DNA from 3 places in the Streptomyces sp. NPDC048696 genome. Region 3 is predicted to be linked to each of the others. Evidence: riboswitches for the same ligand, from Rfam matches in the RefSeq annotation. Region 3 holds a riboswitch; each other region holds the start of a gene.
What was found. Region 3 has a riboswitch for cobalamin ahead of ACGFRG_RS18205 (HoxN/HupN/NixA family nickel/cobalt transporter). Riboswitches for the same ligand answer to the same signal wherever they lie in the genome.

Region 1: another riboswitch for cobalamin. It lies ahead of metE (5-methyltetrahydropteroyltriglutamate--homocysteine S-methyltransferase); the one in region 3 lies ahead of ACGFRG_RS18205 (HoxN/HupN/NixA family nickel/cobalt transporter).
Region 2: another riboswitch for cobalamin. It lies ahead of ACGFRG_RS11620 (cobalamin biosynthesis protein); the one in region 3 lies ahead of ACGFRG_RS18205 (HoxN/HupN/NixA family nickel/cobalt transporter).

Annotation. Positions count from the first base shown of each region.
Region 1 covers NZ_JBICVJ010000017.1:81,015-90,554, forward strand. Annotated here, with positions in the region: gene ACGFRG_RS29960 (molybdopterin-dependent oxidoreductase) at 1-1,252, shown strand, start outside; gene ACGFRG_RS29965 (molybdopterin-dependent oxidoreductase) at 1,329-1,820, shown strand; gene ACGFRG_RS29970 (molybdopterin-dependent oxidoreductase) at 1,814-6,235, opposite strand; cobalamin riboswitch at 6,539-6,690, shown strand; gene metE (5-methyltetrahydropteroyltriglutamate--homocysteine S-methyltransferase) at 6,869-9,187, shown strand; gene ACGFRG_RS29980 (VOC family protein) at 9,319-9,540, opposite strand, start outside.
Region 2 covers NZ_JBICVJ010000004.1:552,836-562,375, reverse strand. Annotated here, with positions in the region: gene ACGFRG_RS11655 (neutral zinc metallopeptidase) at 1-641, shown strand, start outside; gene ACGFRG_RS11650 (VOC family protein) at 780-1,169, shown strand; gene ACGFRG_RS11645 (hypothetical protein) at 1,200-2,630, opposite strand; gene ACGFRG_RS11640 (serine aminopeptidase domain-containing protein) at 2,814-3,941, opposite strand; gene ACGFRG_RS11635 (class II aldolase/adducin family protein) at 4,057-4,716, opposite strand; gene ACGFRG_RS11630 (anion permease) at 4,926-6,206, shown strand; gene ACGFRG_RS11625 (hypothetical protein) at 6,236-6,460, shown strand; cobalamin riboswitch at 6,567-6,709, shown strand; gene ACGFRG_RS11620 (cobalamin biosynthesis protein) at 6,817-7,746, shown strand; gene ACGFRG_RS11615 (cobyric acid synthase) at 7,743-9,251, shown strand; gene cobN (cobaltochelatase subunit CobN) at 9,248-9,540, shown strand, end outside.
Region 3 covers NZ_JBICVJ010000008.1:19,351-28,890, reverse strand. Annotated here, with positions in the region: gene ACGFRG_RS18235 (sodium:solute symporter family protein) at 206-1,876, shown strand; gene ACGFRG_RS18230 (hypothetical protein) at 1,897-2,187, shown strand; gene ACGFRG_RS18225 (FAD-binding oxidoreductase) at 2,306-3,622, shown strand; gene ACGFRG_RS18220 (HAD family acid phosphatase) at 3,686-4,333, opposite strand; gene ACGFRG_RS18215 (aldehyde dehydrogenase family protein) at 4,673-5,989, shown strand; gene ACGFRG_RS18210 (AraC family transcriptional regulator) at 6,185-7,054, shown strand; gene ACGFRG_RS18205 (HoxN/HupN/NixA family nickel/cobalt transporter) at 7,167-8,372, opposite strand; cobalamin riboswitch at 8,370-8,578, opposite strand; gene ACGFRG_RS18200 (TetR/AcrR family transcriptional regulator) at 8,784-9,540, shown strand, end outside.

The DNA.
Region 1 (9,540 bases), on a different contig from region 3:
GCACAAGAAGGTCGACGCCTTCTCCGTCTACACCAACACCGTCCCCGCGGGCGCCTTCCGGGGCTACGGCCTCGGCCAGGTCACCTTCGCCGTGGAGTCGGCGATGGACGAGCTGGCCCGCCGCCTCGGCATCGACCCGCTGGTCCTGCGCGAGCGCAACATCATCGGCCCCGGCGAGCACATGATCAGCCCCGGCGGCGAGGAGGAGGACCTGGAGATCGCCAGCTACGGCCTCGACCAGTGCCTGGAGGTCGTACGCGAGGCCATCCGCGAGGACCGCAGCGCCGCCGACGCGCCCGAGGGCTGGCTGGTCGGCCAGGGCACCGGCATGTCCATGATCGCGACCGGCCCGCCCGGCGGCCACTTCGCCGACGCGACCGTCAAACTCCTGGAGGACGGCACGTACGACATCGCCGTCGGCACCGCCGAGTTCGGCAACGGCACGACGACCGTGCACAAGCAGATCACCGCCTCGGCGCTGGGCACGACCGTCGAGCGCATCGCGATCCGCCAGTCGGACACGGACGTCGTGCGCCACGACACCGGAGCCTTCGGCTCCGCGGGCACGGTCGTCGCGGGCAAGGCCGTCATGCGCGCCGCCGACTCCCTTGCCGATCAGGTGCTTTCATACGCCGCCGAGCACACCGGCGTACCCGTCGAGGCATGCCGGCTGACCGAGGACGCGGTCGAGTGCGCCGGGCGTACGGTCGCGCTCAAGGAGCTGTACGAGGCGGCCCGCGCGGCCGGACGCGAGCTCAGCGCCGACGGCCACTGGGGCGGCTCGCCCCGCTCGGTCGCCTTCAACGCCCAGTGGTTCCGCCTCGCCGTCGACCCCGGCACCGGCGAGATACGCATCCTGCGCAGCGTGCACGCCGCCGACGCGGGCCGGGTGATGAACCCGATGCAGTGCAGGGGCCAGGTCGAGGGCGGAGTGGCCCAGGCGCTCGGCGCGACCCTCTTCGAGAACGTACGCGTCGACGAGCGCGGCGAGGTCACCACGGCCGCCTTCCGCCGCTACCGGCTGCCGCAGTACGCGGACGTGCCGCGCACCGAGGTCCACTTCATGGAGACCGCCGACGCGATCGGACCGCTCGGCGCCAAGTCGATGAGCGAGAGCCCGTTCAACCCGGTCGCCCCCGCCTTCGCCAACGCGCTGCGCGACGCGACCGGCATCCGCTTCACCGAACTGCCCGTGACCCGGGACCGTGTATGGCTCGCCCCGGATGGGCATGTGCAGGACCATGACGGGTAGTGGATTCACATCAGCGAGGCAGATACGGGATCTCGGCTCGCAGTCGAGTCTCCTGCCGGAGTCGTCGGCGAGGTCCGTGCCGAGGACCTTCGCGCTGTGCGGGGACGTGGCCCGCCCCGCCGCGCTCACCGTCGCGGATCTGCGCGGCGGCTGGGCGGCGCACCGGGCCGACGTCGTCTTCGACTGCGCGACCAGCGGCCCGCAGCGCCATTCGTTCGAGGGGCCGCTGCTGCGCGAGGTGGTGGGCGACGCCGGGCCGGGGTTCGACATCCGGCGCCGCAAGGACCGCGCGCGCTTCCTGCTGACGGTCGACGGCGGCGACGGCCATCACACCGTCCTGGCCTGGGCGGAGATCGACGCCGACTTCGGCGACCGGCCGGTCCTGCTGGCCACGCGCATGGACGGGCGCGAACTGGACGCCGAGGGAAGCCAGTTGGTGGTGCCGTCGGACCGGTGCGGGGCGCGCTATGTCAGCGCGATCACCCGCATCTGGCTCGGCCCGTTCCCGGCTGCTGCTGTGGAGGGCGGGTCAGTGGCGGGCGCAGAGCGGAGGGCGGCGGGTCAGTAGACGTCCCGTACGTAGCGCTTCTCGGCCCTCAGCTGCTTCACGTACGCCGTCGCCGACTCCTCGTCGAGCCCGCCGTGCGCTGTCGCTACGTCGCGCAGCGCCCTGTCGACGTCCTTGGCCATCCGGGAGGCGTCGCCGCACACGTAGAAGTGCGCGCCGTCCTGGAGCCAGGACCAGAGCATCGGGCCGTGCTCGCGCATACGGTCCTGGACGTACACCTTGGCCCGCTGGTCACGCGAGAACGCGGTGTCCAGCCGGGTGAGCGTGCCCTCGGCGCTGAGCTTGGCGAGCTCGTCCTCGTAGTAGAAGTCGCTCGCGCGGTGCTGCTCCCCGAAGAACAGCCAGTTCGGGGCGGTGTGGCCGAGCGCCCGGCGCTCGTAGAGGAAGCCCCGGAACGGGGCGACGCCGGTGCCCGGGCCGACCATCACCATCGGCGTCGCGGGGTCCGAGGGCGGCCGGAAGTGCCGGGTGCGCTGCACGTACACCGGCATCGGCGTGTCCGGCGGCGCGTCCGCGAGCAGGGCCGAGCACACCCCCTGGCGCGGGCGCCCGAGCCGGTTCTCGTACCGGACGACCGACACCGTCAACGACACCTCGTACGGGTCGGCCAGCGGGCTGGACGATATCGAATACAGCCTGGGGCGCAGGCGTTTGAGCACACCCGCCCACTCCTGCGCACTCGCCCGCACCCCGTACTCGGCGATCGCGTCGATGGCCTGCCGCCCCCACGACCAGCGCGTCAGCTGCCACTTGTTGTCGGGCCGCAGCAACTGCCGCAGGTCACGGTCGTGCGTGCGCTCGGCGAGGAACTTCAGCAGGTCGTGGCTGACCGTGGTGATGTCCAGATGCTCGCGCAGCGCGGTACCGAACGCGACCGGGCCGCCCTCGCCCGCCCCACCGCCCCCGCCGAGCCCACTGATCTCGACCGGCGCCCCGGCGTCGATCCCCGTCACCGCGAGCCATTCAGCCACGAGCGCGGGGGAGTTGACGGGGTGCACGCCGAGCGCGTCCCCGGCGGCGTACGTGAGCGGAGTGTCGCTCTCACGGGTGTCGAACGTGAACCGACGCACCTCCTTGCCCGCGCCCGGCAGACTCAGCAGCGAGTTCCCGGTGAGCTTGGCACTGACGGCGGCGGCCCGCGAACTCGACAGGGAGAGCGAGGCCCCGGCCGGACGCGCGACGGACGCCGCATGCGGCCCAGCATCGGCGCCCGCCGTGCCCGCCGTGCCGGCCGTGCCCGTCATCCCGGGCGCGCCGGACGAGTTGGACGGGCTGGACGCGCCAGGCATCCCCGGTGCCCCCGGTGCGCCGGGCGTCCCGGACCCGGGCGCGGAGCCGGACCCGGGCGCGGGTGCGTCGAGCACCGTCAGCACCTCGTCCAGCCACCCCCGCGCCCGCTCCTCGAAGTCCGGTTCGCAGTCCGTGCGCGCGAGCAGCCGCACCGCGCCCAACTCGTCCAGCCGCCGGTCGAGCCGCCGCCCGTGCCCGCAGAACTCGTCGTACGACGAGTCGCCGAAGGCCAGCACGGCATAGCGCCGCCCGTCCAGGCGCGGGGCGCCCGCCCCGGCCAGGGCCTCCCAGAACCCGGTGCCGTTGTCGGGCGCGTCGCCGTCACCGGTGGTGCTGGTGACCAGCAGCAGATCGGCGTCCGGGGACAGCGCGCCCGGGGCGGTGTCGTCCATGGCGAGCAGCGCGGTCCGGTGCCCGGCGGCGGTGAGCCGTTCGGCGGTGACGGCCGCGACCTGCTCGGCGTTGCCGGTCTGCGAGGCCCACAGGACGACCACGTCACGGCCCGAGGGCTCGGCGGGCACCTCCTGCGGCTCCACGGCGGTTCGTGAAGCCCGCGAGTACATCCCGGCCAGCACGCCGTTCACCCACAGCGCGTGCTCCTCGGAGAACGGCGCTCCCGGTGGCAGTACGGGAACCCCGGGCGCCCCCGATTCCAGCCCGGCGAGAAATCCGGCCAGGTATCGGCGTTCGTGCTCGGCGAGGACCGGCGGTTGGACGTCGAGCCCGAACACGGCAGCGGGGCTGCCTGCTCCGCTCGGCGGATTCGTGTCAATTGCCTCCAATGTGTGGGGAGTCGGGTGTGCCGACGCACCTGTCGTGTCCGCACTCGTGCCCATGCCCGCACTCGTGCCTGTGCCTGCGTCTGTGCCTGCGCCCGCACCGGTGGCCGCACCGATGTTCGCGCCGGCGGCCGTGCCGGTGTTCGCACCTGCGCCCGCACCCGTCGCCGTCGCCACGGGTCCCGTCGGCGTCGCCACCTTGACCAGCGACACGGCGCACATCTTGAACCCGGGCTGGAGCGAGACCGGGTCGACCGCGTCACTGGTCACCGCGTTGACGCTCAGATACTCACCGAACAGGTCGCTCCAGTGGAACGGCGCGAAGCAGCACCCCGGCCGCACCCGGTCGGTCAGCACCGCGGGCAGCACGGCCCGCCCGCGCCGCGAGGCGACCTCCACCGAGTCTCCGTCGGCGATGCCCAGCGCCTCGGCATCCTGCGGATGCATCTCGACGAACGGCGCCGGGTTGAGCCTGTTGAGCTTGTTCACCTTTCCGGTCTTGGTGAGCGTGTGCCACTGGTGCGGCAGGCGCCCGGTGTTGAGTACGAACGGAAAGGCGTCGTCCGGCATTTCGGCGGCCGGGACGTGCGGCCGTGCGTGGAACACCGCCCGCCCGCTCGCGGTCGGAAACTCCGGGCCGCCGCCCTTCCCGTCCACATAACGGATGGGATTGCGGTCCGGTTCCCCGGCGTTCGCGGCAGGCCATTGGACGGGTGTGGACCGCAGCCGCTCGTAGCTGATCCCGCGCAGGTCGTAGCCGGTCACGGGGTTGTGGGCGCGCTTGATCTCCTCGAAGATCTCCTCGGCGTCGGCGTAGGCGAACGCCTCCTCGTACCCCATCGCGCGGGCCACCCGGGCGATGATCTGCCAGTCCGGCAGCGCCTCGCCGGGCGGGTCGACGGCGCGGCGGGCCAGCGTCAGGTTGCGCTCACTGTTGACCAGCACGCCCTCGGCCTCGGTCCACAGCGCGGCGGGCAGCACCACATCGGCGTACGCGGTGGTCTCGGTCTCGGCGAACGCGTCCTGGGCGACGACGAATTCGGCCGCCTCCAGGCCCTCGATGACGGTACGGCGGTTGGCGACCGAGGCGACCGGGTTGGTGCAGATGATCCAGCACGCCTTGATGTCCCCCTCGGCCATCCGCCGGAACATCTCGATCGTGCCGAGCCCCGCCCCGTCGGTGCGCAGGGTGCCCGCGGGCAGCTCCCACAGCTCCTCGGTGAACGCCCGGTCCGCGTCCACGAGGACCGAGCGCTGTCCGGGCAGCCCGGGGCCCATGTAGCCCATCTCGCGGCCGCCCATCGCGTTCGGCTGGCCGGTGAGCGAGAACGGCCCGCTGCCCGGGCGGCAGATCGCCCCGGTCGCCAGATGCAGATTGACCAGCGCGTTGGTGTTCCAGGTGCCGTGCGTGGACTGGTTGAGCCCCATCGTCCAGCAGCTCATCCACTCCCCGGCCGCCCCGATCCAGCGCGCCGCCGTACGGATGTCTTCCTCGGGGATCCCGGTGATCTCGCTGACCGCGCCGGGGGCGTAGTCGGCCAGGAACCCCTCCATCGCCTCCCAGCCCTCGGTGTGCTCGGCGATGAAGGAGGGGTCGGTGTCCCCGTTCTCGTGGAGGAGGTGCAGCAGCCCGTTGAGCAGCGCGAGGTCGGCTCCTGGCTCGATCTGGAGGAACAGGTCGGCCTTGGCGGCGGTCGCGGTCCGCCGGGGGTCGACGACGATCAGCTTCGCCCCCGCCTTGACCCGTTCCATCATCCGCAGGAAGAGGATCGGGTGGCAGTCGGCCATGTTGGAGCCGATGACCAGGAAGACGTCCGCCCTGTCGAAGTCCTCGTACGAGCCGGGCGGGCCGTCCGCGCCGAGCGACAGCTTGTAGCCGCTGCCCGCGCTGGCCATGCACAGCCGGGAGTTGGACTCGATCTGGTTGGTCCCGATGAATCCCTTGGCCAGCTTGTTCGCCAGGTACTGCGCCTCCAGGCTGAGCTGGCCGGAGACGTACAGCGCGACGGCGTCCGGCCCGTGCGCGTCGACGATGGCCCGCAGCCGGTGCGCCGTGGCGGTGATCGCCCCGTCCACCGGGGCGGGAACGGGCCCGTCCCCGCGCTCGCCGCGCACGAGCGCGGTGGTGAGCCGCCCGGGCGCGGCCAGCATGTCGGCGGTGGTCGCGCCCTTGGTGCACAGTCGGCCGGAATTGGCGGGGTGGTTCTTGTCGCCGGACGCCTTGAGCACGGTGCGCCGTCCGTCGGGGCCCGCACCGATGTCGAGGACCAGCCCGCAGCCCACACCGCAGTACGAGCAGACCGTGCGGACCTGCTCGGTGCCGGTCCGCGAGTCCTGTGCGGTCAACGGGTGTCCCCTCTCGTCCCGGCCGGATCCTTGTGTTCCGACCGTACGAAATGCCCGTTACGTCGATGTCACGCGCGCAGATCGTGCGTGGTTACACCGGCCACACTAACCGCGACCCGAGGGTGTGAGCATGAGTGTTCGACTGCGGCAACGCGCGCGAGGACGGGCCGTCGGAGAGACGACAAAGGGGGGCCGAAATCGGCCGCGGGCGGCCCGTTTTATTACCCGAGCGGGTGGTCCGACCCACTCTGTAGGGTGGCTCACGCAGCTGGTTCGCCCCTGTCCGCCAGGCAGGCGCGTCGCAAGAGGGAACCCGGTGGGAATCCGGGACTGCCCCGCAGCGGTGAGCGGGAACGACCGCCGTCATACGCACTGGGCCCGACCGGGTCCGGGAAGCGACGGCCACTAGGAGTCCGCCGGGAGACCGGCGTGCGCGCCCGCGAGTCCGAAGACCTGCCCGCTGCCCGCGCGCGGACCTGCGCGCGGAGATCCCGGTGACCTCGTGGGCGGGTCGGCGTGCACGGCGGGCGTATCGGCGCGGCACTTCGCGCGCGTGGCGCCTTGTCCGTCATCCCTTCGCGTCCGCGACCCGTGCCGGGGTCGTTCCGGGACATTCTCGCGAAGGAGAGATCCGTGACCACCGAGTCCGCAGCCGCGGCGGCACGCGCCACCGTGTACGGCTACCCGCGCCAGGGCCACCACCGGGAACTGAAGAAGGCCGTCGAGGGCTACTGGAAGGGCCGCGTCAGCGCCGAGGAGCTGGGCGGCACGGCTCGCGAGCTGCGCCGCGCCACCTGGCTCCAGCTCGCCGACAGCGGCATCCACGAGGTCCCCAGCGGAGACTTCTCGTACTACGACCATGTCCTCGACACCAGCGTGATGGTCGGCGCGATCCCCGCCCGCCACCGCGCCGCCGTCGAGGCCGACGCGCTGGCCGGCTACTTCGCCATGGCGCGCGGCACCCAGGACGTGGCACCGCTGGAGATGACCAAGTGGTTCGACACGAACTACCACTACCTGGTGCCCGAACTCGGCCCCGACACCGTCTTCGGCGCCGACTCCGCCAAGCAGGTCGCCGAGCTCACCGAGGCGCTCGTACTGGGCCTCGCCGCCCGGCCCGTCCTCGTCGGGCCGGTCACCTACCTCCTGCTCGCCAAGCCCGCCCCCTCGGTCGCCGCGGACTTCGAGCCGCTGACCCTGCTGGAGCGGCTGGTGCCCGTCTACGCCGAAGTGCTCGCCGATCTGCGGGCGGCGGGCGCCGAGTGGGTCCAGCTCGACGAGCCCGCCCTCGTCCAGGACCGCACACCCGCCGAACTGGCAGCCGCCACGCGCGCGTACGAGGTGCTCGGGAGCCTCACCGACCGCCCCAAGCTCCTCGTCGCGTCCTACTTCGACCGGCTCGGCGACGCCCTGCCCGTCCTCGCCAAGGCGCCCGTGGACGGCCTCGGCCTGGACTTCACGGGAGCGGCCGCCGCCAACCTCGACAGCCTCGCGGCCGTGGGCGGTCTGCCGGGCAAGCGCCTGGTCGCGGGCGTGGTGAACGGCCGCAACATCTGGATCAACGACTACGAGAAGTCGCTGGCCACCCTCGGCACACTCCTGGGCCTTGCCGACCGCGTCGACGTCGCGGCCTCCTGCTCGCTGCTGCACGTCCCGCTCGACGCGACGGCGGAACGCGACATCGACCCGCAGATCGCCCGCTGGCTGGCGTTCGCCCGCCAGAAGACGGCCGAGATCGCCACGCTCGCCCGGGGGCTCGCCCACGGCCCCCACACCATCGCCGCCGAACTCGCCGCCAACCGGGCCGACCTGGCCTCGCGCGCCGGTTCCGCCCTCACCCGCGACCCGGCGGTACGCGTGCGTAGCGCCGCTGTGACCGAGGCGGACGCCCGCCGCTCCCAGCCGTACGGGCAGCGGACCTCGGCCCAGCGCGCCCGTCTCGGCCTGCCCGTGCTGCCCACGACCACCATCGGCTCGTTCCCGCAGACGGCCGAGGTCCGCACCGCGCGCGCCGATCTGCGGGCCGGACGCATCGACTCCGAGGGCTACGAGGAGCGGATCAGGGCCGAGATCCGCGAGGTCGTCGCCTTCCAGGAGAAGGCGGGCCTGGACGTCCTGGTCCACGGCGAGGCCGAACGCAACGACATGGTGCAGTACTTCGCCGAGCAGCTGACCGGCTACCTCGCCACCCAGCACGGCTGGGTCCAGTCGTACGGCACGCGCTATGTGCGCCCGCCGGTCCTGGCCGGCGACATCTCCCGGCCGCATCCGATGACCGTGCGCTGGACCGGGTACGCCCAGTCGCTCACCAGTCGGCCGGTCAAGGGCATGCTGACCGGGCCGGTCACCATGCTGGCCTGGTCGTTCGTCCGCGACGACCAGCCGCTCGCCGACACCGCCCGCCAAGTCGCGCTCGCCCTGCGCGACGAGGTGAACGACCTTGAGCGCTCGGGGACTTCGGTCATCCAGGTCGACGAGCCCGCCCTGCGCGAGACACTGCCCCTGCGCGCCGCCGACCACGCGGCCTACCTCGCGTGGGCGACCGAATCGTTCCGCCTGACCACCGCGGGCGTACGTCCGGAGACCCAGATCCACACGCACATGTGCTACGCCGAGTTCGGCGACATCCTGCGCGCCATCGACGACCTCGACGCGGATGTCATCAGCCTGGAGGCGGCGCGCTCCCATATGCGCGTGGCCGACGAGCTCGCTGCCGCCGGCTACCCGCGCGAGGTGGGCCCCGGTGTCTACGACATCCACTCGCCGCGCGTACCGAGCGCCGAGGAGGCGGCCGCCCTGCTGCGCAGGGGACTTGAGGCCGTCCCGGCCGACCGGCTCTGGGTCAACCCGGACTGCGGGCTCAAGACCCGTGGCTGGGCCGAGACCCGGCGGTCCCTGGAGAACCTGGTCGCGGCGGCCCGCACCGTGAGGGCGGAGACAGCGGGCAGGTGAACCGGCCGGTGACGGCGGGGACGGCAGGGCGGTGAAACGGCCGGGGAGGACGGAGATGGCAGGGCGGTGAAACGGCCGGGGAGGGCCTTCACGCGCGCGTGAAGGCCCTCCCCGGTACTGCGTGCGTCCCGCTACACGTCGGTCATCTGCGGCATGTCGCCCTGCGTCGTCGACATGTCGATCACCGAGAAGGCCGCGCCCTGGGAGTCGGTGAGCGCCGCGAACCGGCCGAACGGCGTGTCCATCGGCCCGAACCGCAGGATGCCGCCCTGCTTCGTCGCCTTTTCTACGGCCGTGTCGCAGTTGTCGACGGCGAAGTACACATTGACGTACGGCGGAACCTCGGGCGGGAA
Region 2 (9,540 bases), on a different contig from region 3:
AGGACTGCCGCGTCCTCGCGGTCGTCAACAGCGTGCAGGACTACTGGCGCCAGGAGTTCCCGCGCCGGGGCGGCACTTACTCCTCCGCGCAGACGGTGTTCTTCACCGGCCGGGTCTCCACCGCGTGCGGGGCGGCGACCTCGGCGGTCGGGCCGTTCTACTGCCCGGGCGACCGTCAGGTCTATCTGGACCTCGGCTTCTTCGACGAGCTGCGCACCAAGTTCGGCTCCACCGGCGGCCCGTTCGCCCAGGCGTACGTGGTGGCGCACGAGTACGGGCACCACATCCAGAACCTGATGGGCACCCTCGGCCGCTCCCAGGACGGCCGCCAGGGCGCGGGCAGCAACGCCGTGAAGGTCGAGCTCCAGGCCGACTGCTACGCGGGCGTGTGGGCGCACCACGCCACCACGACCCCGGACAGGCGGACCGGCCGGCCGCTGCTGACCAGGCTCACCGAGCAGGACATCCGGGACGGCCTGGACGCGGCGGCCGCCGTCGGCGACGACCGGATCCAGGAGAAGTTCCAGGGCCGGGTCACCCCCGAGTCCTGGACGCACGGCTCGGCCCAGCAGCGCCAGCAGTGGTTCGCCACCGGCTTCCGCACCGGCGACATGGGCCGGTGCGACACCTTCGCGCGCTGACCGCGCACCGCCACCGCACCGCCCGCGCACCGCCGGACCGGCCGTTGTCAGTGCCCGGTGCCAGACTGAGTCGCAGATCACATCGGCGGCATGACGCGGGCCCGGGGACGGGTCCGGGTGCTCGGAAGGGAGATCGGGATGAGTGTGTGTCCGACGATTCTGTACGCGGACGCGAAGGCCGCGATCAGCCTGCTGAAGGACGCCTTCGGGTTCAGCGAGGTGAGTGTGTACGAGGCCGAGGACGGCACGGTGCTCCACGCCGAACTGGCCAGTGGGACCGGCGTGGTGATGCTGGGTTCGAAGAACCGCGGCGGCCTCTTCGCCGACACTATGCGCGACGCGGGCCCGGCGGGTGTGTACGTGGTGGTGGACGACGTGGACGCGCACCACAAACGGGCGGTGGAACACGGCGTGGAGATCCTGATGGAGCCCACCGACCAGGACTACGGATCGCGCGACTACATGGCGCGCGACGCCGAGGGCAACGTGTGGAGCTTCGGTACGTACGCCCCCGGCGCGAGCAACTGAGCGGTAGCCGCGAGCGCCCGGCGTCCCGGGTCACACCCCGCCGGTGTGGACCTGGAACGCCGCGCGGCGCACAGCCTTGGCGAGCGCCGGGTCCGGGTGGGCGGCGGCAAGCGCGACCAGGACCTGGACCGTGCGCGGGTGGCCGACGACCCTGACCTCGTCGAGCAGGGCGGGCACGGTGCCCTGCACGGCCGAGTCGAGGTGACGCACCATCAACTCGACCTCGCCGTGGTCCGCGACGGCCGCCGCGGTGTCCACCCAGAGCCAGGTGGACTCCTCGCGGGTGAGGACGCTGGTGGCGTCCTCGGGGTCGCCCCCCTCGTGCTCGGCGAGCCAGAGCAGGGCGTACGGACGCAGGAAGATCTCGTCGGTGGCCGCGCGCACCTCGGGCTCGGCCGGGGCGCCGACCACACGCAGCGCCTCGAAGGCGAGGCCGCGCACCAGGGCGTCCTCGCCGCGGGCGGCGTCGAGGAGTTCGGTGACGGCGCTGCCGACGGGCCGGGCCGCGAGCCAGGCGCGGTACTCGGCGCGGGCCGGGCCGGGGGTCAGCCGCGCGCAGCCGCGCAGCATGTCCTCGGCGGACTGCTCGATGTTGCCGGCGGGGCTCTGCGCGGCGACGCAGATCTGTTCCAGCTTGACCCACACCGCCCAGCTGCCGAGCGGGGTGAGGGTGGCCTGGCCCTCGGCGAGGGTGAGCGCGCCGACGGCGGCGAGCCCGGCCAGGACCCAGTCGAGCAGGAGCGAGAGGAAGGCGAGCGCGGCGGGGCGCTCGCCCCCGGCGCCGTCCGCCTCGGCGTCGCGCGGCACTTCGCAGCGCTCGTCGCGCAGTTCCGCGACGCGCTGGCCGAGCAGATCGAGCAGGGCCGGTACGAGGACGGGGCCGGCCGACAGCTGAAGGAGGGAGAGCACTTGGGGGACGGCTTCGACGACCTCGGCCACGGCGCCGGGCGCGATGGCGGCCGGGGCGGGGTGGACGATCGACCAGGCGTCGAAGAGGGCGACCCAGCCGCGCAGCACGGCGGCGTCGTCGCGGTCCCAGGCGCGCAGCCGCCAGCCCGGGCGTGCGGTGCCGCCGTGCAGCTCGACGAGTCCGGCGAGCCGGGCCCGGTCCCAGTCGGCGCGCACCTGGGCGGGCGTCAACCGCAGTGCGGCGGCGGCCTGTTCGGCGGCCGGGCCGGTCAGGGCGCCCGTCGGCGCGGGGCGCGGGGGGTTGCCCCGGGCGCGCTCGGCGTCGGCCCAGCGGGCGACCCGTACGGCGTCGGCGAGGACCACTCTGGCCTGGCGGGCCAGTTCGGCGGCGGCCGGGGTGCCCTCCGGCGGCCGGGAGCCCGGGCGGGCGCGCCGGTCCGTCACGGCGCGGCGGGCGGTGGCGAGGGGACGTGCTTCCTTCGCGTGCGGGGCGCGGACAAGCCGCAGTCTGGAGTCGCGCGGCAACTTCTCTTCAGGCTTCCGGGACGTCACAGGTGCAGTCTTCCCGCTGACAGCCCGAAAGCCCAAACGGAATGACGCATGCCCGGATTTCCCCGGGGCCGGGGGTCCGGGGGTTGTCCCCGGGTAAGCACAGCCCGCTGACAGCCCGAAAGCCCAAACGGAATGGGATGTCTTGGTTCCGGGGCAGCACTTCGGGGGCTTCGGCCCCGTCCGTCACATCAGCGGCGTCAGGAAGCGTCGCAGCGCCTCCTCGTAGCGCGCCGGGTCGGCGTTCCACATCGCGGCGTGCGGGGCGTGCTGGACCGTGTGCAGGGTCACCAGTTCCGGTCGGCGGGCGGCCAGTTCGCGGGTTCGCTGCCAGGACGCCAGGGTGTCGTCGGGGCCGTGGAAGACCAGCGCCGGGACGCGCAGGACACGCGGGTCGGCCGCTTCGCGCAGATGGTCGCCGTGCGGGCCGGTGCGGCCCTGGGCGGCCCGGACCGCGAGCGGGAGCAGGGCGCTCGGGGCGCCGTTGGCGACGGCGAGGGCGCGCACGGTGCCCTCCCAGTCGAGGACAGGCGAGTCGAGCACGACGCCCCGGACGCGGTCGCGCAGCGCGGAGTCGGTGGCGGCACGCAGCGCCATGGTGGCGCCGGTGGACCAGCCGTGCAGGATGACGCGCTCGGCCCCGCTGCGTACGGCGTACCGGATCGCGGCGTCCAGGTCGCGCCACTCCGAGTCGCCGAGGTGGGCGAGGCCGTCCGGGGACCGGGGGGCGCCCTCGTCGCCCCGGTAGGCGAGGGCGAGCACCGGGAGCTTGTGGCGGTGCAGGAACGCCATGGTGTTCAGCGTGTGCTCGCGGGTGGTGCCCAGGCCGTGCACGGCGATCACCCAGGTGTTCCGGGCGCCTTCGACGAGCCAGGCGGGCAGCACACCGAGTTCGGAGGGGATCTCGACGTCCTGGTGATCGAGCCCGAGCGCCTCGGCCGGGGTGCCCCGGTGGATCTGCGGGGTCATCCGCACCCGGTCCCCCGGCTCCGGGCTGCCCCGGGTGACCCGCTCCAGGCGGCGCACCACGGTGTCCGCGGGATGCCGCGCGTGATCGACGACCTCGCCGACCACCGCGTGGATGCCGGACCCCTCGATGCCGTACACACCGGGGCGCAGCGCCGCGAGGCAGCGGGTCAGGGCGATCCGCCCGGGGGCCGTGGAGTGCACGGTGAGCTCGGGATCGGTGGGCAGCGGGCGGCCGGGCGGCGCCTTGAGAGCCGCGTCGCTCGCGTACCGTCCGGCGGCCACCGCGGCCGCGCCGACGCCGATGAGTGTGGTGACGGCCGCTGCCGTCGCTGTAGCCGGGCGCACCGCTCCAGTGTCGGCAGCCCCCGGCGGTACGGCCAGTGGGCGAGGGCCTACCGGGGCACGCCCCCGTCCCCGCCCGTCACACGCGACCCGTCCGCCACATGCGACCCGCCACCCGTCACCGCTGCCCGTACCCCCGGAACTGCTCGGCGGCCCGCTCCAGGTCGGCGTCGGAGAGCAGGGACGGGGTGCGGCCGGGCACGGAGGACGCGGCGAGCCAGAGCCGGCACATCCACTCCAGCTGGGCGGTCCGGTCGTACGCCTGGGAAAGGGTCGTTCCACAGGTGACGGTTCCGTGGTTCTGGAGGAGGCATCCGGTGCGGCCCTGAAGGGCGCGGAGCATGTTCTCGGCCAGTTCCTCGGTTCCGTACAGCGCGTAGGGCGCGACCCGGACCGGGCCGCCCAGCGTGGCGGTCATGTAGTGGACCGGCGGGAGCTCGGTGACCAGCGTGGAGACGGCGGTGGCGTGCACGGCGTGGGTGTGCACCACGGCCCGGGCGTCGGTGTCGCGGTAGACGGCGAGGTGCATGGGCAGCTCGCTGGTCGGCCGCAGCGTGCCGATGACCTGGCGGCCCGAGAGGTCGACGGCGACGGTGTCGTCCGGGCCGAGCCGGTCGAAGGGGACCCCGGTGGGGGTGACGAGGACCAGGTCCCCGACCCGTACGGAGACATTGCCCGAGGTGCCCACGACCAGGCCTTCCGCCGCGGTCCGGCACGCGGCCGCGGTCAGCTCGGCCCAGGCGGCGGCGGTCGGTTCGTGGTGGTCCGTCTCTCCCATGGACGCGATCCTCGCAGCTCCCGGACGCCGTGCCGGGGAGTGAGCAGAATCTCTTCTATGGGCTGTTTGGCCTGTTCACGGGGTTTGTCAGAGCCTGACCCCAGCAAAAACCGGTCAGAGACACCATGAAGCCCGGTCCAGTTCACCTTCCGTTCATCCAGGTTACTTACGTTCGTCCAGCCACTGACGTCGAACGATTGCCTGGGTAAATGGAACACATCACGCTGCTGCTCGCCATTGTGGTCGTGACAGCTCTAGTGTTCGATTTCACGAACGGTTTCCATGACACCGCCAACGCGATGGCCACGACCATCTCGACCGGCGCCCTGAAGCCCAAAGCCGCCGTGGCCATGTCCGCGGCGCTCAATCTGGTCGGCGCGTTCCTGTCGGTGGAGGTCGCCAAGACGATCTCCGGCGGGATCATCAACGAAAAGGGCATCAGGACCGAGGTGATCTTCGCGGCGCTCGTCGGCGCCATCCTCTGGAACCTGGTGACCTGGCTGCTCGGCCTGCCGTCCAGCTCCTCGCACGCCCTGTTCGGCGGTCTGATCGGCGCGGCCGTGATGTCGGCCGGCTGGTCCTCGGTCAACGGCTCCACCGTCGTCACCAAGGTGCTGCTGCCCGCCGTCGCCGCGCCGATCGTCGCGGGCGTCGCCTCGATGCTGGCCACGCGGCTGACGTACCGGATCAACCGAAACGTCGACCCGGCTGCCGAGAAGGCCACCGCCAAGGGCTACCGGGCGGGCCAGATCGCCTCCGCCGGTCTCGTCTCGCTCGCCCACGGCACCAACGACGCGCAGAAGACCATGGGCATCATCACGCTCGCCCTGGTCACCGGCGGTGTGCTGCACCCGGGCGCCAACCCCCCGATGTGGGTCATCGTCTCGGCCGGCATGGCCATCGCCATGGGCACCTACCTCGGCGGCTGGCGCATCATCCGCACCATGGGCAAGGGCCTGACCGAGCTCGCGCCGCCGCAGGGCTTCGCCGCCCAGTCCGGTGCCGCGACCGTCATCCTGGCCTCCTCGCACCTCGGCTTCTCGCTCTCCACCACCCAGGTCTGCTCCGGCTCCGTGATGGGCGCCGGCCTCGGCCGCAAGGGCGGTGTGGTCCGCTGGTCCACCGCGACCCGGATGTTCGTCGCGTGGGGCCTGACCCTGCCGGCCGCGGGTCTGGTCGGCGCCGGCGCCGAGTTCCTGACCGGCCAGGGCACCTGGGGCATCGTCCTGGTGGCGATCCTGCTGGTCGGTGGCTCCGGCTTCATCTGGAAGCTGTCGCGCCGCGAGCCGGTCTCGCACGCCGACGTCACCAACACCCCGGCCGACGCCGTGACCGAGGCCCCGGCCGAGCCCGCGGGTGTCGTCACCACCGCGATCGCCGCGGTCACCCCGCCCCCGACCGTCGCCGCCGTGGCCGCCGATCTGACGGCCACCATCCCGGCCCCGGCCCCAGTGGCCCCCGCCGACCCGGCCCGCCCGGCCGCCGTCTGACCCGGCCGCGCACCCTCTAAGGAATCGTCATGCACATCGACTGGGCAGCTCTCGGCACCGTCTTCGGTGTCAGCCTCATCGTCACCGTCGGCCTGGTGGGCCTGTTCACCGTCGGGATCGTCGGCCTCAGCAAGCAGCAGTCGGCCGCGTCCGGCAAGGGCAACGTCGCCCTGGCCCGCACCACCGCCTACGCCTGCTTCGCGCTCTGCGCGGCGGCCGTCGCGTACGGCATCAACCTGATCGTCGCCAAGTAGCGGCGACGTCCCACGCGTCTCCCGAACCGCCCTCCGCTCCCTGCGGAGGGCGGTTCGCTGTGTGCCTCGGCACACTCTCCCGTCGCAGGTCAGCAGCGAGTTGACGGGCGTTGCCGGGCGTGGTGGACTGCCCGAGCCATTTACGGCGGCAGAAGAGGAAGCCGGTGCGAATCCGGCGCGGTCCCGCCACTGTCATCGGGGAATGAACCCCGTGAGCCAGGAACTCTCACCGCCGGTCGACGTCGTACCAGGGCGCGGACACCCTGAGTGAGGACATACCGCCATGCGCGCCTGCCTGTTGCCGGCACCCCCCAGAAGTACCGGAGCTCTCCGCGGCATCGCGGCGGACTGACCCCATGCGTGCCGATCGCACTTTCGCGTACGGCGCCACCGCCGGGCTCCTCGGCGACCTGCTCCTGGGCGATCCGCGCCGGGGGCACCCGGTCGCCGCGTTCGGCCGCGCCGCGGCCGCCGTCGAGCGCGCGCTGTGGCGCGACCACCGGGGCTGGGGCGCACTGCACACCGCCGTGTGCGCCGGCGGCGCCGCGAGCGCCGCGCTGCTCGCCACGCGCGCGACGCGCGGCCGTCCCGCCGCGTCCGTCGCGCTGACCGCCGCCGCCACCTGGGCCGTCGTGGGCGGCACTTCGCTGGGCCGGGAGGCGCGCGCGATCGGCGCGGCGCTCGAAGCCGGGGACACCGAGGCCGCCCGCGCGCGGCTGCCGCATCTGTGCGGGCGCGACCCGCAGTCCCTGGACGCGCCGGGCATCGCGCGCGCGGTCGTCGAGTCCGTCGCCGAGAACACCTCCGACGCCGTGGTCGGCGCGCTGGTGTGGGGCGCGCTCGCGGGGGTGCCCGGCCTGGTGGCGTTCCGGGCGGTCAACACCCTGGACGCGATGGTCGGTCACCGTTCGCCGCGCCATCTGCGCTACGGGTGGGCCTCGGCACGCCTGGACGACGTGGCGGGCTGGCCCGGCGCCCGGCTCACCGCCGCGCTCGCCGTGGCCGCCGGGGGCGCGCCGCGCGCCGCCGCGCGCGCGTGGCGGGCCGACGCCCGCAAGCACCCGAGCCCCAACGCCGGCCCCGTCGAGGCGTCGTTCGCGGGCGCCCTCGGCGTACGCCTCGGCGGCACCCTCTCCTACGGCGGCAGGGTCGAGCACCGTCCCGTGCTCAACAACGGCGGGCGGGCCGTGGAAGTTCCGGACATCGAGCGGGCGGTGAGGCTGTCGCGGCGGGTGGGCTGGCTGGCGCTGGGAGTGGCGATCGCGGTGAGGAAGGTACGTACATGAGGGGCGGACTGCTGGTCGCGGGCACCACGTCCGACGCCGGGAAGAGCGTCGTCACCGCCGGGATCTGCCGGTGGCTGGTGCGCCAGGGCGTCAAAGTGGCGCCCTTCAAGGGACAGAACATGTCCCTCAACTCCTTCGTCACGCGCGAGGGCGCCGAGATCGGGCGCGCCCAGGCCATGCAGGCCCAGGCCGCGCGCGTGGAGCCGTCGGCGCTGATGAACCCCGTGCTGCTCAAGCCGGGGAGCGACCGGTCGAGCCAGGTCGTACTGATGGGCAAGCCGGTGGGCGAACTGAGCGCCAGCGGCTACCACGGCGGGCGCCAGGAAGCGCTTCTCGGGACCGTCGTGGACTGTCTGGAGCGGCTGCGGGGCACATATGACGCCGTGATCTGCGAGGGGGCGGGCAGTCCGGCCGAGATCAACCTGCGGCGTACCGACATCGTCAACATGGGCATCGCGCGCGCCGCGAGGCTCCCGGTGGTCGTGGTCGGCGACATCGACCGGGGCGGGGTCTTCGCCTCGTTCTTCGGTACGACGGCGCTGCTGAGCCCCGAGGACCAGGCGCTGGTCGCCGGGTACATCGTCAACAAGTTCCGCGGCGACGTCTCGTTGCTCCAGCCCGGCATCGACATGCTGCGCGGCCTCACCGGGCGGCACACGTACGGGATCCTGCCGTACGCGCACGGGCTCGGCATCGACGAGGAGGACGGCCTGCGGGTCTCCCTGCGCGGCGCCGTGCGCGAGTCGGTCGTCGCGCCGCCGGTGGGCGAGGACGTGCTGCGGGTCGCGGTCTGCGCGATCCCGCTGATGTCCAACTTCACCGACGTCGACGCGCTCGCCGCCGAACCCGGCGTGGTCGTACGGTTCGTGGACCGGCCCGAGGAACTGGCCGACGCGGATCTGGTCGTCGTGCCGGGAACCCGGGGCACGGTCCGGGCGTTGGAATGGCTGAGGGAGCGGGGGCTGGCGCGGGAGCTGGCGCGCAGGGCGGCCGAGGGGCGTCCGGTGCTGGGGATCTGCGGCGGGTTCCAGGTGCTCGGTGAGCACATCGATGACGAGGTCGAGTCACGGGCGGGTTCCGTGACGGGTCTCGGACTGCTGCCCGTGCGGGTGCGGTTCGCGGCCGAGAAGACACTTGCACGGCCGACCGGCGAGGCGCTGGGCGAGCGCGTGGACGGATACGAGATCCACCACGGCGTCGCGGAAGTGTTTGGCGGGGAAGCCTTCTTGGACGGATGCCGGGTCGGTGCGGTCTGGGGGACGCACTGGCACGGGTCACTTGAGAGCGACGGATTCAGGCGACGGTTCCTGGAGCGGGTCGCGAGCGCCGCAGGCCGGCGTTTCGTGCCCGCCCCGGACACGTCGTTCGGCGCGCTGCGCGAAGAGCAGCTGGACCGCCTCGGCGACCTCATCGAAGAACACGCGGACACGGACGCGCTGATGCGCCTCATCGAGCAGGGCGCGCCCGCAGGACTTCCCTTCATCGCACCTGGAGCACCCGCATGAGCACTGTGCTGTTGTTGTCGACCGCCGACACGGATCTGCTGGCGGCCCGGGCCTCCGGGGCGCCCTACCGGATCGGCAACCCGACCCGTATCGACGTGGCCGAGGAGCTGCCCGCGCTGATCGAGGGCGCGTCCGTGGCCGTCGTGCGCCTGCTGGGCGGCAAACGCGCCTGGGAGGACGGGCTCGCGGCGCTCAAGGCGTCCGGGATCCCGACCGTGCTGCTCGGCGGTGAGTCCGTGCCGGACGCGGAGCTGATGGCCGAGTCGTCGGTCCCGGCCGGTGTGGTCGC
Region 3 (9,540 bases):
GCATGGCCGGTATGGAACGGCCCATGCGAGGGCCAAGCTTCCGCCGCCTCCCGCCCGGTCCGGCCCCGGCCCGGCTCACACCGGGCCACCCCTCTTCGCGTGCTCGATCACAATCCAACAAACATTTCCAACAAAACTGTTCAGTTTCTGACCGCCGGGGCGTAGGTTCCGTTCCGATCAAGTTCGCGCGACGAAGCGGGTACGTATGCAATATCTGGCCGAGGGACTGCGGCTTCCCACCAACGGGCTCGACTACACGATTCTGGCGATCTACTTCGTCGTGGTCCTGGGCATCGGCTTCGCCGCCCGCGCGAGCGTGCGGACCAGCCTCGACTTCTTCCTCTCCGGGCGGTCACTGCCCGCCTGGGTCACCGGGCTCGCGTTCGTCGCCGCCAACCTGGGCGCCACCGAGATCCTGGGCATGGCCGCCACCGGCGCCCAGTACGGCGTGGCCGTCGTCCACTGGTACTGGATCGGCGCCATCCCGGCCATGGTCTTCCTCGGCCTGGTGATGATGCCCTTCTACTACCGCTCGAAGGTCCGCTCGGTGCCGGAGTTCCTGCTCCAGCGATTCGACAAATCCGCACATCTGCTCAGCTCGGCGCTGTTCGCGTTCGCCGCGATCCTCATCGCGGGGGTGAACCTCTACGCCCTGTCGATCGTCGTCGAGGCGCTGCTCGGCTGGCCGCAGTGGGTGGCCATCGTCGTCGCCGGGCTCTTCGTGCTCGCGTACATCACGGTCGGCGGGCTCTCCTCGGCGATCTACAACGAAGTGCTCCAGTTCTTCGTGATCCTCGCGGCCCTCATCCCGCTGGTCGTCCTCGGGCTCAAGCGGGTCGGCGGCTGGGGCAAGCTCAGCGACTCGCTGGAATCCGCGCACGGCCACAACTACCTCACCGCGTGGGGCGGCACCGGCATCGGCCAGGCCAACCCGCTGGGCGCCAACTGGTTGACGATCATCCTCGGGCTCGGCTTCGTGCTCTCCTTCGGCTACTGGACCACCAACTTCGCCGAGGTCCAGCGCGCCCTGTCCGCGAAGAACCTCAGCGCCGCCCAGCGCACCCCGCTGATCGCCGCGTTCCCGAAGATGTTCATCGTCTTCCTGGTGATGATCCCGGGCCTGGTCGCCGCCGTGCTGGTGCCGAAGATCGGCACCCCGGGCTCGGACCTCACCTACAACGACGCCATCCCGTATCTGATGCAGGAGCTGCTGCCCAACGGTGTGCTCGGCATCGCCGTCACCGGTCTGCTCGCCGCCTTCATGGCGGGCATGGCGGCCAATGTGTCGTCCTTCAACACCGTGTTCACGTACGACATCTGGGCCAAGTACGTGCGCAAGGACCGGCCGGACGCGTACTACCTGCGCTTCGGGCGGCTGATCACGGCGGTCGGGGTGCTCGCCTCGATCGGCACGGCCTTCATCGCCTCCTCGTTCTCCAACATCATGGGGTATCTCCAGACCCTGTTCTCCTTCTTCAACGTGCCGATGTTCGTGGTCTTCGTCATCGGTATGTTCTGGAAGCGCGCGTCGATGAAGTCCGGTGTGTGGGGGCTGCTCGCGGGCACCACCGCGGCGATGCTCAACTACTTCTGGATCTACAAGCAGGGCGTCATATCCATCCCCACCGACCAGGGCGCCAACTTCGTCTCCGCGATCGTCGGCTTCGCCGCCGGCGCGCTGGTCATGGTGGTCGTCACTCTCTTCACCGAGCCGAAGCCCGAGGCCGAGCTCGCCGGTCTGGTGTACGGGACGACCGCGCCGGGACTGGAGGAGCCGCCCGGCGACGGCGACGACGCCTGGTACCGCAGGCCCGCGCTCCTCGGCTGGGGAGCGGTGGTCCTCGCCGCGCTCTGCTACCTGCCCTACTCGCTCTGAACCGATCGAAGGCCCGGAACATGTCTGAACTGCAGCGCGAAGTCTCCGAGTTGGAGAAGAAGTCGGCCACCGCGGCCCGGCTCTTCGACATCCGCCGGATCATCGGCGGACTGTTCACCCTGTACGGAGTGATCGTCACGATCGCCGGGATCAACCCCTCCGACGCGGATCTCAAGAAGGCCGAGGGCGTCCACATCAACCTGTGGACGGGGCTCGGGATGCTCGCCCTCGGGCTGTTCTTCCTGGTCTGGCTGAAGCTGCGCCCCCTCGCGACGCCCCCGCCCGGGGACGAGGCGGAGGAAGAGGCGTAGCCCACTTCCCGCACCCCTCCCGTCACATTTCCCTCGCCCGTTCCGTCAGGGAAGTGATCGCGAAAGCCGGCCGGTCGGTTCCGGGGGCACACGCATGACGAGGAAGTAGGGAAGAACCATGAGCACGAACGCTCTCGCCGAGCTGCGGTCCCAGGTACGCGGCAGCGTCCTGCTGACCGGCGAAGACGGCTTCGACCAGGCGCGCCAGCCCTGGAACCTCTCCGTGCAACAGCCGGTCTCGGCCGTGGTCGAGGCCCTGGACGCCGACGACGTCTCGGCCGTCGTGCGGTACGCCGCCGCGGCCGGCCTCTCGGTCGCGCCGCAGCCCGGCGGCCGGGGCGCCAGCGGTGACGTGGAGGGAGTGATCCTCCTGCGCACCGGCAAGCTCGACGAGCTGCACGTCGACGCCGCCGCCCGCACCGCGCGCGTCGGCGCCGGCGTCCTCGGCGGCCAGGTCCAGGAGGTGGCCGGGCCGCTCGGGCTGACCGGGGTGCCCGGCAGCTCCCCGCTCGTCAGCGTCGTCGGCTACACCCTGGGCGGCGGGCTCAGCTGGTTCGGCCGCAAGTTCGGCTGGGCCGCCGACAGCGTCACCGCCTTCGACGTGGTCACCGCCGACGGCGCCCGGGCCCGCGTCACCGCCGACTCCGACGCCGAGCTCTTCTGGGCGCTGCGCGGCGGTGGCGGCGACTACGCCCTGGTCACGGCGATCGAGTACGACCTGCACCCGGCGCCCGCCCTGTACGGCGGCCGGGTGGTGTGGCACGGCAGCCAGGCCCCCCGCGTCCTGGACGCCTTCCGCCGGATCACCGCCGAGGCGCCGGACGAGCTGACCGCCTGGTTCAACCTGATGCAGATCCCGAACGGGCCCTCGCTCGTCACCGTGGACAGCACCTACCTGGGCGACGCGGCCGAGGGCAAGGAGCTGCTGAGCCTCCTCGACGAGATCGAGGGCGCCAACACCGACACGCGGGGCGCGCTCGCGGTGGCGGATCTCGGGCACATCACCGGCGAGCCCACCGAGCCCGGGCCCAGCGCGACCCGTGCCGAGCTGCTGACCGACCTGGACGACAAGGTCGCCGCCGCGCTGCTCGCGGAGCCGATCGACCCGCTGTTCGGTGTACACATCCGCCACCTGGGCGGCGCCTTCGCCCGGCCGACGGAGAACCCGCAGGGTCCGCTGACCGAGCCGTACACCCTCTCCATGTTCGGTGTGCCGTTCTCGCCGGACCGCGCGGCGGCCATCGGCGCCCGCCAGGAGGCGCTGGTGGAGTCGCTCGGCTCGTATGTGAGCGGCCGCAAGCCCTTCACATACCTCTCCCCCGGCGACTCCGCCTCGGCCGCCTTCGCCCCCGAGGCGCTGGCCCGGCTCCAGGAGGTCAAGCGCAGCCGTGACCCGCAGGGCGTCTTCCGCAGCAACTTCCCGGTGCTCGGCTGATCCCTCTCATGCCTGTGCCCCCATGGCTCGGCCATGGGGGCACAGGCGTGTCCGGGCGGACGGTCAGGACAGCTTGCCGCCGTAGTCCGGGAGCTTGAAGCTGCGCTCGGCGTGACCGCCGACCAGGTCGGTGGTGTTGTTGCCGAAGTTCGCGACGATCGTGTAGCCGCGCGCCTCGATCTCGGCCCGCTTCTCCGTCTTGTACGTGGCGACGTTCTCGAACAGGTCGTCCAGGTCGCGTACGTACAGACCGGTGACCGGGTAGCCCACTGCCTTGAGGTTGTACGAGGTGAGGGACTCGATGATGCCGGGGCGGGCGGTCACGAAGAAGACGGCGGCGCCCTCGGCGTTCGCCTCCCGCACCATGTCGTGCATGGACTGGATGGCCGGCGTCGGGAACGTCCAGAAGTGGTGGAAGTCCGTCTCAAGGGACGTGTTGTCGATGTCCAGGACGATCGCGGGCTTCTCGCCCGCGGGGGACGCGGCGAGGCGCTGCTTGAGGTACGGGCGGGCCACATCCACCACGGCGCCGACGTCGTGCAGCCAGGTGGTGTAGTCGACGCCCTTGGGCGCGGTGATCGCGGAGGCGCCGGCGGACTGGACGGCGACGGTGCGCGGGGCGGCCTCGGAGGCGGTGGGGGCGGCGATGAGGGCGGTCGCCGCGGCGGCCACCGTGACTACGGCGCGTGTCGTCCAAGCGGTGCGGTGCATGGGGGGTGTTGCTCCTCGGTCACGAAGCAGAAAGTCCCGCCGGGCGTCGGCGGCTACCCCGACCGCACGGCATTGACATGGTCACGGCCAACAATGATCACCTTCCGACCTGATGTCTACTGGCGGGTAGGAAATTTTTCGTTGACGCGAGATGAACCCATGGGCGGCGCCCAAGCGGGGCGTTCCGCGCTCGTACGGTGACGGAACGCAGTTTTCGGTCGATTGGTCGCGAGCGGGAATTTATTTTCCAGCCTGAACTGTTGGCTTTTACATCGAGCTGATCGCTCGACATCACCGGACGCGGACCGACGGGTACGCGCCCCCCAGCAGCGAGGCACCATGAACACCACCCCGGAGCAGCCCGCCGACACCGTGGCCCGGCTGCGCGCCACCTTCCGTACCGGTCGCACCAAGCCCGTCGAGTGGCGCACCACGCAGCTGCGCCGACTGCGCGAGATGCTCACCGAGCGCGGCGGCGAGCTCGTCGACGCGCTCCACGCGGACCTGGGCAAGAGCAGCGCCGAGGCGCACCGCACGGAGATCGGCTTCACCGTCCGGGAGATCGACCACACCCTCGACCACCTCGCCGAGTGGCTGCGACCGGAGCCCGCGCCCGTACCCGCGCACCTGGGCGAGGCGACGGCCCGGACGCAGTACGACCCGCTGGGCGTCGTCCTGGTCATCGCACCCTGGAACTATCCCGCGCAGCTGCTGCTCACGCCGATGATCGGCGCGCTGGCGGCCGGGAACGCGGTGGTCGCCAAGCCCAGCGAGCTGGCACCGGCCACCTCCGCCGTCCTTGCGCGGCTGCTGCCGCAGTACCTCGACGCGGACGCGGTGGCCGTCGTGGAAGGCGGGATTCCGGAGACCACGGCGCTGCTGGCCGAGCGGTTCGACCACATCTTCTACACCGGCAACGGCGCCGTCGGCCGCATCGTGATGACGGCCGCCGTCCAGCACCTCACCCCCGTCACCCTCGAACTGGGCGGCAAGTCACCGGTGTTCGTCGACCGGGACGCCGACATCGAAACCGTCGCCGCCCGGCTCGCGGCCGGCAAGTTCCTCAACGCCGGTCAGACCTGCGTCGCGCCCGACTATGTCCTCACCGACCCCGAGACGGCCCGCGCCCTGGAGCCCGCCCTGGTCACCGCCATCGAGGCGCTGTACGGGGCCGACCCGCAGGCGTCCGCCGAGTACGGCCGGATCGTCAACGAACGCCACTTCGACCGGCTGAGCTCGCTGCTCGACTCCGGCCGGACGGTCGTCGGCGGCGAGGGCGACCGCGCCACCAAGTACCTGGCTCCGACCGTCCTGGCCGACGTCGACCCGAAGTCGCCGGTGATGCAGGAGGAGATCTTCGGCCCGGTCCTGCCGATCGTCACCGTCGCGGACCTGGACGAGGCCATCGAGTTCATCAACGACCGCGACAAGCCGCTGGCTCTGTACGCCTTCACCGAGTCGGACACCACCAAGGACCGCCTCGCCGCCGAAACCTCCTCCGGAGGCCTCGGCATCGGTCTGCCGCTGGCCCATCTCACCGTCTCCGACCTGCCGTTCGGCGGCGTCGGCGAGAGCGGCATGGGCAACTACCACGGCCGCTACTCGATCGAGACCTTCAGCCACCGCAAGGCGATCCTGGAGAAGCCGCTGAGCTGATCCGGCCAGGGCCTGTCCGGTGGATCTGCCGGTGCGTGCGTCGCAGGGCGACGGGACCCCATTTCCTTGGGACCGGACCGACGTACGTATGTGCGCGCGTACCCGTGAACTCCACCCGACCGATTCGGGCACAGGATGTCGGGTCGGGCACAGTGGGTCCTTCCTAACGTGGTGATCACAAGGAAGGAGGCCGGGGTGCTGGAACGGCTCAATCAGGCCATGGACCACATCGAGGCCCATCTCGACCGGTCGATCGAGGCGGCCGAGCTGGCGCGGATCGCGGCGACGTCGGAGTACCACTTCCGGCGTATGTTCTCGGCGCTCGCCGGGATGCCGCTCTCGGAGTACATCAGGCGTCGGCGGATGACCGTCGCGGGTGCCGAAGTGCTCTCCGACGAGCGGACGTTGCTGGAAGTGGCGGTCCGTTACGGATACGGCTCGGGCGAGGCGTTCGCCCGGGCGTTCCGGGCCGTGCACGGTGTCGGGCCCGGCGAGGCCCGCCGCACCGGTGCGGCTCTGCACTCCCAGCCCCGGATGTCCTTCCGTCTCATCGTCGAAGGGAGCAGCAGTATGCGATACCGAGTGGTGGAGAAGGACGAGTTCCGGGTGGTCGGCAAGAAGGCCCGGGTCCCGCTGGTGCACGAGGGCGTGAACCCGGCGATCGCCGGGTTCATCCAGGACCTCGGGCAGGAGACCGTGCAGCGGATCAGCGGTCTGTCCGACCAGGAACCCGAGGGGATCGTCTCGGTCACCGACGACATCGACCCGAGCCGCGCGGAGGGTACCGAACTCGACTACTACCACGCGGTGGTGACCGGGCTCACCCCGCCCGAGGACCTGGACGCGCTCACCGTCCCGGCCGGTACGTGGGCCGTCTTCGAGAGCTCCGGACCGTTCCCGCAGGCGCTCCAGAACATGTGGCGGGACGTGTTCACGGAGTGGTTCCCCTCCAACCCGTACCGGAGCAGGCCGGGGCCGGAGATACTGCGCGTGCGGTACCCGCAGGAGCGGGCGGGACACGCCGACGCGGCACTGTGGATCCCGGTGGAGCGGGACGCCACCTGACCTCCCGGACATGCAGAAGTCCGCGGTTCCCCGCGCCCCTTGAGGGGCGCGGGGAACCGCGCGACCAGCCACCTACCGTTCGCCGACTGGGCGAAGTCCGACGTCGTCGCCTTCAGATGACGTCCGCGGCGGGTGCGGTCCCGTCGTGCGCCCCGTCGTGCGCGGCTCCCTCGGGTGCCGCACCCGCCCGGCCCTGGCCGGGCACGGCACCCCCCGGGGCGACCCGCACCGCCCAGCGCTGCTCGACCCTGGCCAGCCGCCAGTACGCCAGGGCCGCGGCCCACACGGCGACGAAGAGGCCGACGATGATGAACCCGACGTTGTCCAGGTTGAGTCCGGAGACCCAGCCGGTGAGCCCGTCACTCAGGTCGAGTTTGTCGTGCAGCACGCCCACCAGCTCGATCGTGCCGATCAGGAAGGCCACCGCGATCGAGAGCCCGGTGATGGTGAGGTTGTAGAACACCTTGCGGACCGGGTTGGAGAAGGCCCACTGGTAGGCGAAGTTCATGAACGTACCGTCGATGGTGTCGAACAGGCTCATGCCCGCCGCGAACAGCAGGGGCAGGCACAGGACCGCGTACCAGGGCAGTCCGGCCGCCGCGCCGGAGCCCGCCATGACCATCAGGGTGACCTCGGTCGCGGTGTCGAAGCCGAGCCCGAAGAGGAAGCCCAGCGGGTACATCTGGCCGGGGCGGGTGATCGACTTGGTGAAGCGTCCCAGGACGCGGTTCATGAACCCGCGTGAGTCCAGGTGCTGTTCGAGCTCCACCTCGTCGTACGTGCCCGCGCGCATCGCCCGGAAGACCCGCAGGATGCCGACGAGAGCGACGAGGTTGAGCGCCGCGATGAGGTAGAGGAACGAGCCGGAGACGGTGGTTCCCACCACGCCCAGCGTCTGGTGGGTGCGCGAGTCGTCGTTCATCAGGGTGCCCGCCAGCTGGGCGCCTCCGGCGACCAGCGCGGCCATCACGACCACCACGCTGGAGTGCCCGAGGGCGAACCAGAAGCCCACCGACACCGGCCGCTTGCCGTCGGCCATCAGTTTGCGGGTGGTGTTGTCGATCGCCGCGATGTGATCGGCGTCGAAGGCATGGCGCATGCCGAGGGTGTAGGCGGTGATGCCGAGGCCGAGGCCGAACGTCTTCGAGCCGACCTCGTAGTGGCGCGGCACCACCAGCAGGAAGAGGATCCCGAACGCGACGATGTGCAGGGCGGCTATCACCGCCAGCAGCCAGGCAGTTCGGACGGTGTCCTCACGCCGCCAGTGAAACGGAGTGGGCAGGGTCATTCGTTCACGCTCCAGCACCTCGTGGATCATTTCGCGAGATGCCGTGGCCGGTCTCCTGGCTTACGGGGTGTCGCACCGCCCCAGCCTTCCCGGTGTCCTCGCGGGCACCAGTGGCACAACGGGGCGGGCTACCCGAAGCCGTTCATGGCCTGAACGACGTGGGACCCGATCACAGTGGCGAGGGCCGCTCCGGTCTTGCACCGGTCTTCCCGAACACCACGGCCCGCCAACCGTAGGTGGGGTCCGCCTGACCTGCAAGTCCCGGTAAGTGGAGGCAGTTGCTCCGGAACAGCCGGCGAGGTCGGGCCGCCGAGGGTGCCGCCATCGAAGACGGACGGACCGGCTCCGCGCCACACACTGTTCGTGCTGCGTACGGCGTTCGTGGCCACGTACAACGTGCCGTCGAGCGGATACCCTGGAGCGCGAGAGAGAGGAGGCCGGATGCCGGCCGAAACCCAGCCGACGCGGAGCATCCCCTCGGTGTGGACCCGCCCCCAGCGCCGCAAGCGTGAACAGCCGTCGCTGAGCCGGGACCACATCGTCTCGGCCGCCCTCGAACTGCTCGACGCGGAGGGCATCGACGCGCTCAGCATGCGCAAACTCGGCAGCCGCCTCAACGCCGGCGCCACCTCGCTCTACACCCATGTGGCGAACAAGGACGAGCTCATCGAGCTCGTCGTCGACGAGATCTACGGCGAGATCGAGGTCCCGGACACCACGGACACGCCCGACGAGTGGCGCGCGGCCGCCACCCACTGCGCCCAGAGCCTGCGCTCCGCCTTCCACCGCCACCCGTGGATCGTGTCGGTGCTCGGCGAGGCGGGGGTGGCCGCGCTCGGGCCCAACATGATGCGGATGTCCGAGGGCCTGCTCGGCGTGTTCGAGCGGGCCGGGTTCACCCTGGAGGCGGCCGACCGAGCCGTCAACGCCGTCGCCGCGTATGCCATCGGAGTGTCGACGACCGAGGCCGCCTGGCTCACCACGCTCGCCCGCAGCGGTATGAGCGAGCAGGAGTGGGTGACCGGCCTGTGGCCCGCCGCCGAACGGGCCGTGGAGCCCTACCCCAGGCTGCGCAGGCTCTACGCCCTTCAGCGCGAGCAGCAGGTGGACAGCGCCCGCGACGACGGCTTCACCGACGGCCTCGACTGCGTACTCGACGGACTCGAAGCCCGGCTCGCGCGCACGCGCGGCGCCACCG